2 regions of the Kribbella sp. NPDC056345 genome follow, and region 2 is predicted to be linked to the other one. Evidence: predicted binding sites of a transcription regulator. Region 2 holds the regulator's gene; the other holds the start of a gene.

Region 1 (4,641 bases), on a different contig from region 2:
CTTGCCGAAGATGGCGGCGATCAACGGAGTGATCAGGCCGGCGACGAGCGCCTCGACGATCTTGACGAAGGCTGCGCCGATGACGAACGCGACCGCGAGGTCGATGACGTTGCCGCGCATGATGAATTCTTTGAAGCCCTTGAGCATTTGGAGTGCCTCCACGAAGCGGATGTTGTACTCCGGTCAACGTAGGAGCGTGCGGCAGGTCACGCGAGGGCACGCGCCGTAGCGATCAACTCGTATCCGGGGTCAGGGCGACACTGATCCTGGAACTCGTCGTGGCCTGGGCCAGTCTGGCGGCGACGGCGGGGGAGACGGCTGTCACGATCAGGGCGCCGGTTGATCTCGATGCCGGCAAGGCGATCACCCGGACAGCGTGAGCCACGAGACCGGCGGACGCGGACGCCGTACTGGTCCCGGCGTAGAGGTCGAGACGATCACCGACCCGGAGTAGAGCGCCGACCTCGGCGTCGTCGATGCGGAACGGGTAGGCGACGGACCCGGATGGGACCAGACCTGGGCCGAGGAAGCGGGCGTCGGTGAGTGGCTCGCCGGCCCTGACCGGCCCGGCCAATACGCGCGCGGCAAGATCTGCGCCGGGTCTCAACGCTCCCGTGGGCACGGCATCAGCTGGGAGCTCGAGCGAGCGGAGGTGGTCGGGAGCGGGCACAGCTCCGCCGGGTAGGTCGCGCGCTGCAGCCAGGACGTCGACTGTCGGAGGCGGGGCGGGAGTGAGGGAGGTGAGGCCGAAGTAGACAGCGGCCGCCGCGGCGACGCCGGCCAGGAGGCGGCGGTGCCAGCGGGCGGCCCGGGAGAGATCGCGCAGGAACGAAAGAGTCTTCATGCCAGAGAAAGTACGAGCTTCTCCGGCGCCTCTTTCAGTTGTCCACAGGCCAATTTCAGGCGGCGCTGGAGGAACTGCCCTTACTCGACGACGAGGAGGAGTCCGAGGCCTTCGCCGCGGGCTTCGAGTCCGACGAAGTGGTCGACGGCGTCGAGGTCGAGGACGACTCCGACTTGGCCGGGACCGCGCTCTTACCGGACGAGCGGCTGTCGGTGCGGTAGAAACCGGAGCCCTTGAAGACAACACCCACTGCGTTGAAGACCTTACGCAGCGTGCCCTGGCACGCCGGGCAGACGGTCAGTGCGTCGTCGGTGAAGCTCTGCCGCACCTCGAGCGCCTCACCACAGTCGGTGCACTGGTACTGGTACGTGGGCACGGTTGGTTCCCTTCAGGCCGCTGGCACTCCTACTACTCGACTGCTAATAATGCGTCAGCGGCCCGAAGTATTCCAAACTCCCGTCTCAACTGCGCCCCGCAGCCCCGCCCGGACGCAGCGCGACGACCCCTCGGAACGCAGAGCAACGCAAAGTTCACCGGGACCCCATTTGGGGCCAGGGGCCGCATTCTCTACGGTTGGGTCCGTGCGTCGCCTGCTTCGAGCCGTCATCATCTGCGGTATCGCGCTCGCCACGGTTCTCGTGGTGATCGCCGGTACTGCTGTTTTCGTCGTCCGCCACTCCTTCCCGACGTACGACGGGACGGTCGAGCTGGCGGGTCTGGACGCCGATGTCGAGGTGGTCCGGGACAGCAACGGGATCCCGCAGATCTACGCCTCGAACCCGGCCGACCTGTTCGCCGCTCAGGGCTATGTGCACGCACAGGACCGGTTCTTCGAGATGGACTTCCGCCGGCACGTCACCGCGGGCCGGCTGAGTGAGCTGTTCGGCCCGGACGCGGTGGAGACGGACAAGTTCGTCCGGACGATGGGCTGGCGGCGGGTCGCGGAGAAGGAGCTCGGCCTGGTCAGCCCGTCCACGCGGCAGTACCTGGACGACTACGCCCGCGGTGTGAACGCGTATCTGGACAAGCACAGCGGCTCCGGCCTCAGCCTGGAGTACGCCGTACTCGGCCTGGATCCCAACGGTCGTCGGGACTACCGTCCGGAGCCGTGGACCGCGGCCGACTCGCTGGCCTGGCTGAAGGCGATGGCCTGGGATCTCGGCGGCAACATGGACGAGGAGCTCAACCGGACCAAGCTGCTGGCGACCATCCCCTCGAAGAGCGTCGACAGTCTCTACCCGGCGTATCCGTTCGACCGGAACGAGCCGATCGTCCCGACCGCTTCGGTCGGCGCGGACGGCAAGTTCAGCGCGACTCCGCCGGCCACCAACGAGCTCCGGCGCGGCATGCTGACCACCGACCTGCTGAAGTCGCTCGACTCGGTGGAGAAGGTCGCCAAGGGCCTGCCGCAGCTGCTTGGTCAGGGCGACGGCATCGGTTCGAACTCATGGGTCGTGTCCGGTGACCACACCGACAGCGGGAAGCCGCTGCTGGCCAACGACCCGCACCTCGGCGCCACCATGCCGGGCATCTGGTCGCAGGTCGGCCTGCACTGCACCAAGCTGAGCCGCACCTGCCCGTACGACGTCTCCGGCTTCAGCTTCGCCGGACTGCCCGGTGTGGTGATCGGCCACAACAATGCGATCTCCTGGGGCTTCACCAACCTCGACCCCGATGTCCAGGACCTGTACCTGGAGCGGATCGAGGGGGACAACGTCCTCTACAACAACCGCTGGAAGCCGCTGACCAAGCGTGAGGAGACCTTCCAGGTCGCCGGCCAGGACGAGCCGGTGAAGATCACCGTGCGGGAGTCCCGGCACGGCCCGATCATCTCCGACGTCGGCGCCGAGGAGCGCGAGACCGGTGAGCTGGCCGCGCGGCGCGACAAGGCCGACAAGGCGTACGGCGTCGCCCTGCAGTGGACCGCGCTCCGGCCGGGGAAGACCGCCGACGCGCTCTTCGCGATCAACCGCGCGCAGAACTGGAGCCAGTTCCGCGATGCGGCCAAGCAGTTCGAGGTCCCCTCGCAGAACCTGATCTATGCCGACACCGAGGGCCACATCGGCTACCAGGCCCCCGGAATGGTTCCGATCCGCAAGATCGCCAGCGGGAAGTGGCCGGTGGCCGGCTGGGACCCGCGCAACGACTGGACCAGCTACATCCCGTTCGACGCGATGCCCACCGAGTTCGACCCGGCCGACGGGATCATCGTCACCGCGAACCAGGCAGTGGTGCCGAAGTCGTACCCGTACTTCCTGAGCGACAGCTGGGACTACGGCTACCGCTCACAGCAGATCCTGGACCGGATCAAGGCGGCCGGCACGCTGGACGCGGCCAAGATGGCGTCGATCCAACTGGACACCAAGAACCGGGCCGCCGAGATGCTGGTGCCGTCGCTGCTCAAGATCGGCATCAACGACGCCTTCGACCGGCAGGGGCAGGACACCCTCAAGGGCTGGGACTTCACCCAGCCGGCCGACTCGGCACCGGCGGCGTACTTCAACGTCGTGTGGCGCAACCTGCTCACGCTGACGTTCCACGACCAGCTGCCGAAGTCGGCCTGGCCGGACGGCGGCTCCCGGTGGGTCGAGGTCGTGCACACCCTGCTCGGCCAGCCCAGCAACAGCTGGTGGGACGACCTGCGGACGCCACAGCGGGAGAGTCGCGACGACATCCTGCGGCAGGCGCTGGTCGACGCGCGTGCGGAGATCACCAAGAAGATGGCTCGCGAGCCGTCGAACTGGCGGTGGGGCCAGCTGCACAAGCTCACGCTGGAGAACCAGACGCTGGGTACGTCGGGCATCGGCGTGGTCGAGAAGCTGTTCAACCGCGGTCCCTACGAGCTCGGTGGCGGTACGTCGATCGTGAACGCGACCTCCTGGGACGCAGCGGTCGGGTACGGCGTGACCGCGGTGCCGTCGATGCGGATGGTCGTCGACCTGTCCGACTTCGACAAGTCCCGCTGGATCAACCTGACCGGTACGTCGGGCCACGCGTTCTCGAAGAACTACACCGACCAGACCGAGTTGTGGGCCAAGGGTGAGACCCTGCCCTGGGCGTTCACCCGCGGTGCTGTCGAGGCCAAGCGCGAGCACACGCTCACCTTCACCGGCAAGCCCGAGCGTTAACCGACCGGCAGCAGTCCGCGCGGTGTGAGCGCCGCGTGGACCAGGTGGTCGTGCGGATCGGACGGTAGCGAGTCGACGACCTCGGAGTCGTAGACGGCCGCCCAGATCGGCGTACCGGGTGTGACGCGGGTGAGCGCCCGGTCGTAGGAGCCACCGCCTCGTCCGAGCCGGACGCCGTCCCGTGCGACCGCTACGGCCGGGCAGAGGACCAGCTCGGCGGTGCTGATCGCCCACGAACCCAGATCGGTCCGTGGCTCGGACAGACCGAGTCGCCCCGGGACCAGATCCGCCGCTCCGGGCGCAACACCCCAGCCGAGGTCGTTGTCGGCGTACAGGATCGGCAGCAGCACCTCACGGCCGCTGGCCAGCAGCCAGTCGATCAGTGCACCGGTCTGCGGTTCCGCGCCCATCGAGACGTACAGGGCGATCCGCTGCGCGCTCTGCAGGAGAGGTAGGGAGCGGGCGCCTGGCAGCAGGTCCTCGGCCGGCCTCGCGTTGCGGGCGGTGAGGAAGTGCTGCCGCGCTACGGCCTTCGACGCGAACACGCTCTGATCGTAGGCGGGCGTGACGCGGTTAACACTGCGATTCCCCCGTGTCCCCTAGGGTTGTGACATGAGTGCGGTGGGGTTACAGAGAGCTCAGGACAAGATGCGTGCGGCCGGAGCAGCA
Region 2 (4,641 bases):
AGCGCGTCCTTGAGTGAGGTCCCGGCGTGGTGCAGATCGGAGATCGTGTTCGCGACCTGACCGATCTCGTCGCGTTGCGCGGTGGCGAACGCGGCATCGACGACCGCGCCATGCCCCGGTACGACGATCGCCCCGGCGGGCATGGTGCCGATGATCCGCTCCAGCGTGTCCGGCCACTCGAGCGGGAACGAGTCGTCGCCGTACTGCGGTGGCTGCGACTCCTCGACGAGGTCACCCAGGAAGAACACGTTCACATCCGGTACGACGGCCACCGCGTCGCCGGCGGTGTGCGCGTTACCCAGGTACAGCAGCTCGACCCGGCGATCACCGAGGTCGATCACCTTCGCCACCGAGAACGACACGGCCGCCAGCCCAGCAGCCGCCACCGTGTTCTCGTGCGCGTACGCCGTCGCCTCCGTGAACACGCCGTTCCCGTTCACGTGGTCGAAGTGCGAGTGCGTGTTGACCACCCACCGCACCGGCAGCTCGGTCACCTCACGAACATGCCCGAGCAGTTCCTCAGCCTCTTCGGCCGTCGCGCGGGTATCGATCACCAACGCCCCACCGGACCCCACGACCAGCCCGACATTCAGGTCCCACTCGTCGTACCGACGTACCCAACACCTGTCGCCCAGCTCGGTCCAGCTCATACCGACGACCCTACTTGCCGATCACATCGCCCTCGGCCACCTGGTCCTTCGTGACCCCGCGCAGCAACAGCCCGACGTTGTCACCGGCCTTCGCGACCTTGGTGATCTTGCGGAACATCTCGATCCCGGTGATCTGAGTCTGGAACACCACCTGCCCGGCCCGCGTGATCACGACCTGGTCCCCGACGGCCGCGCTGCCGGCCTGCACCCTCCCGGTCACCACCGTCCCGCGACCGGTGATCGAGAACACGTCCTCGACCGTCAGCGCGAACGCGCCCGGCGGTACGACGTCCTGCGGCCGCGTCCCCGGGAAGGTGTTCGCCTGCGGTCGTTTCCAGAACTTCCAGCCCATGATCCGACCCTAGACCGCGTCGGGGCCGGGCGCTTAAGGTCGAGGTCGAATCTTCCGGTAATTGCGGCGAAACTTTCGAGGGTGGTCGATGTGACGACGAAGCGTGCGCTGGTGGTGCGGGGTGGCTGGGACGGGCATGTGCCGGTCGAGGCGACCGAGCTGTTCATCCCCTACCTGAAGGAGAACGGGTACGACGTCACCACGTCGGACAGCACCGAGAGCTACCTGGACCTGGACGGAGTCGACCTCGTCCTGCAGTGCGTGACGATGTCGACCGCCGCCCCGGAGCACCTGAAGAGTCTGGAGCAGGCGATCCGTGGCGGGACCGGGTTCGCCGGGTGGCACGGCGGGATCGTGGACTCGTTCCGGGACAACGCCGACTACAGCTTCGTCACCGGCGGGCAGTTCGTCTCGCACCCGCACAACTTCATCGACTACCGCGTCGACGTGGTCGCCGACCATCCGATCGTCGAGGGCATCACGCACTTCGACGTCCACACCGAGCAGTACTACCTGCACGCGGACCCGACCAACAACGTGCTGGCGACCACCAAGTTCGACACGCACCCGGACTTCCCGTGGATCGAGGGCGCCGTGATGCCGGTGGTCTGGACGCGCACGTGGGGCGAGGGTCGGGTGTTCGTCTGCACGGTCGGTCACAAGCTCGACGACTTCGACGTTCCTGAGGTGCGCACGATCATCGAGCGGGGGCTGCTGTGGGCGAGCAAGTGACACGAGTCGGCATCGTCGGCACCGGAGTCATCTCCGGGACCTACCTCGATCACCTGGCCAAGCTGCCCGGTGTCGAGGTGGTCGCGGTCGCGGACCTGGACCTCGCGCGCGCCCAGGCGGTCGCCACGGACAGCATCCGCGCGCTCACACCCGATGAGCTGTACACCGCCGACGACGTCGACATCGTCATCAACCTGACGATTCCGGCCGCCCACGCCGCCGTACACCAGGCTGCTCTCAACGCCGGCAAGCACGTGTACGGCGAGAAGCCGCTGGCCATGGATCGCGCCGAGGCCGACCCGCTGCTCAAGTACGCCGCCGCGCACGACCTCCGCATCGGCTGCGCACCGGACACCGTCCTCGGCACCGGCACCCAGACAGCTCGCGCCGTGATCGACCGTGGTGACATCGGCGTACCGCACGCCGCGACCGCCTTCATGGTGACGCCCGGCCACGAGCTGTGGCACCCGGCGCCTGAGTTCTACTACCAGCCCGGTGGCGGCCCGGTCCTCGACATGGGCCCGTACTACGTGACCAGCCTGGTCACCCTCCTCGGTCCGGTACGGCGGGTCACCGCGCGCGCCGGGCAGTCGAAACAGGAGCGGATGATCCACACCGGTCCCCGGGCCGGGACTGTCTTCCCGGTGGAGGTTCCGACGCACCTGACCGGCGTGCTGGAGCATGAGTCCGGCGCACTGACCACCGTGCTGATGTCGTTCGACGTGTGGGCCGGTCGGTTGCCGCGGATCGAGGTGCACGGGACTGAGGGCAGTCTGTCGGTTCCGGACCCCAATGGCTTCGACGGGGCGGTTGAGATCGTCACTCCGACCCAGCGGGAGTGGACGGAAGTGGCAACAGCCGGCGGGTACGCCGGGGCCGGTCGGGGCGTCGGTGTGGCGGACATGGCCCGGGCGCTGCGCAACGGCGAACCGCACCGGGCGAACGGCGAGCTGGCGTACCACGTGCTCGACGTACTGGAGTCTTTTATCGACTCTGCGGTCCAGGATCAGCCGCTTGATGTGGCCAGTACAGTGACGCGCCCCGCAGCAGTTCCGTTGGGAGCGTCGCCCGACACCGCCTAGACTGGCACTCTGAGCTTTTGAGTGCCAAGAGGCTGGAGAGGGTGGTCGCGTGCTGGATGAGCGCAAGCTGGATGTACTCCGCGCCATCGTCGAGGACTACGTCGCGACCCACGAGCCGGTCGGCTCGAAGACACTGGTCGACCGGCACAACCTCGGTGTCTCCCCGGCTACGGTGCGTAACGACATGGCCGCGCTGGAGGAGGAGGGGTACATCACCCAGCCGCACACCAGCGCCGGCCGCATCCCGACCGACGCCGGCTACCGGCTGTTCGTCGACAAGCTGAGCACGGTCAAGACGCTGTCCGCGGCCGAGAAGAAGGCCATCACGTCCTTCCTCGGCGGCGCGGTCGACCTCGACGACGTCGTACGGCGGACGGTCCGGCTGCTCGCCCAGATCACCCGCCAGGTCGCGATCGTGCAGTACCCGTCGCTGAACCGGTCGAGCGTCCGGCACATCGAGGTGGTCACGATGTCACCGCGCCGGCTGCTGCTGGTCCTGATCACCAGCAACGGCCGGGTCGAGCAGCGGATCGTCGAGCTGCCGAAGGACATCGACGAGCAACTGGTCGCCGACCTCCGGTCACGGCTGAACACGGCCATGGTCGGCCAGCGACTGACCGAGGCGGCCACCTCGCTCGCCACGGTCGCCGACAACTTCGCGCCGGACGACCGCCCGCTGGTCGCGGCGATCGTCACAACCCTGCTCGAGGCGTTCACCGACGAGATGGGTGAGCAGCGGATCGCGGTCGGTGGCGCGGCCAACCTGACCCGGTACGGCGACGACTTCGAGCGGAACGTGAAGCCGGTGCTGGAGGCGCTGGAGGAGCACGTCATCCTGCTCAAGCTGCTCGGTGAGGCGACCCACCCGCAGACCCTGACGGTCCGCATCGGTCACGAGAACCCGTACGAGGAGCTGGCCACCACCTCGGTGGTCGCGACCGGCTACGGGTCCAAGTCGGAGGCGCTGGCCACCCTCGGCATCGTCGGCCCGACCCACATGGACTACCCCAGCACGATGGGCGCCGTACGGGCCGTCGCGCGCTACGTCAGCCAGATATTGGCTGAGTCATGACGCATTCACTTAACCCCTGGTCTGGAGTATGAGCACCGATTACTACGCCGTCCTGGGCGTCAGCCGTGACGCTTCAGCGGACGAGATCAAGAAGGCGTACCGCAAGCTGGCGCGCCAGTACCACCCCGACGTCAACGACTCCGAGGACGCGCACCACAAGTTCCAGGAGATCGGCCGCGCGTTCCAGGTGCTGAGCGATCCGCAGAAGCGGCAGATGCACGATCTCGGCGGCGACCCGTTCGCGTCGGCCGGTGGCGGGCCCGGTGGGTTCGGCGGCGGTCAGGCGTTCACGTTCACCGACATCATGGACGCGTTCTTCGGCCAGACCGGCGGGGCCACCCGCGGGCCGCGGCCGCGGACGCGACGTGGCCAGGACGCGTTGATCCCGCTGCGGATCGACCTGGCCGAGGCCGCGTTCGGGACGACCCGCGAGCTGAAGGTCGACACCGCCGTACTGTGTCCGACCTGTTCGGGCTCCGGTGCGGCGGCCGGCTCCGAGCCGGTCACCTGCGAGATCTGCCACGGCCGTGGCGAGGTCACCCACACCCAGCGCTCGTTCCTCGGCGAGGTGCGCACCATGCGCCCCTGCCCGAACTGCCGCGGCTTCGGGACCACGATCCCGAACCCGTGCGTCGAGTGTGCGGGCGACGGCCGGGTCCGCTCCCGCCGTACCGTCACCGTGAAGATCCCCGGCGGCGTCGACACCGGCACCCGCGTGCAGCTGTCCGGTCAGGGTGAGGTCGGTCCCGGCGG

Evidence for each region. Region 2 encodes HrcA, which represses chaperone genes, less so after heat shock. Its sites were predicted from a motif close to TTGGCACTCGNNNNNNNCGAGTGCCAA; they were not measured.
Region 1: ACFCV3_RS42275 (FmdB family zinc ribbon protein) is a predicted target of HrcA. The motif match lies at 1,241-1,267, and genes of this name have one in related genera.

The regions. Positions count from the first base shown of each region.
Region 1 is NZ_JBHJQQ010000030.1:1,070-5,710, forward strand. It holds gene mscL (large conductance mechanosensitive channel protein MscL) at 1-162, opposite strand, end outside; gene ACFCV3_RS42270 (Flp pilus assembly protein CpaB) at 233-844, opposite strand; gene ACFCV3_RS42275 (FmdB family zinc ribbon protein) at 900-1,220, opposite strand; gene ACFCV3_RS42280 (penicillin acylase family protein) at 1,426-3,972, shown strand; gene ACFCV3_RS42285 (5-formyltetrahydrofolate cyclo-ligase) at 3,969-4,517, opposite strand; gene ACFCV3_RS42290 (UTP--glucose-1-phosphate uridylyltransferase) at 4,585-4,641, shown strand, end outside.
Region 2 is NZ_JBHJQQ010000001.1:51,423-56,063, reverse strand. It holds gene ACFCV3_RS00310 (MBL fold metallo-hydrolase) at 1-650, opposite strand, end outside; gene ACFCV3_RS00305 (EF-Tu/IF-2/RF-3 family GTPase) at 661-1,002, opposite strand; gene ACFCV3_RS00300 (ThuA domain-containing protein) at 1,093-1,734, shown strand; gene ACFCV3_RS00295 (Gfo/Idh/MocA family protein) at 1,731-2,816, shown strand; gene hrcA (heat-inducible transcriptional repressor HrcA) at 2,866-3,888, shown strand; gene dnaJ (molecular chaperone DnaJ) at 3,917-4,641, shown strand, end outside.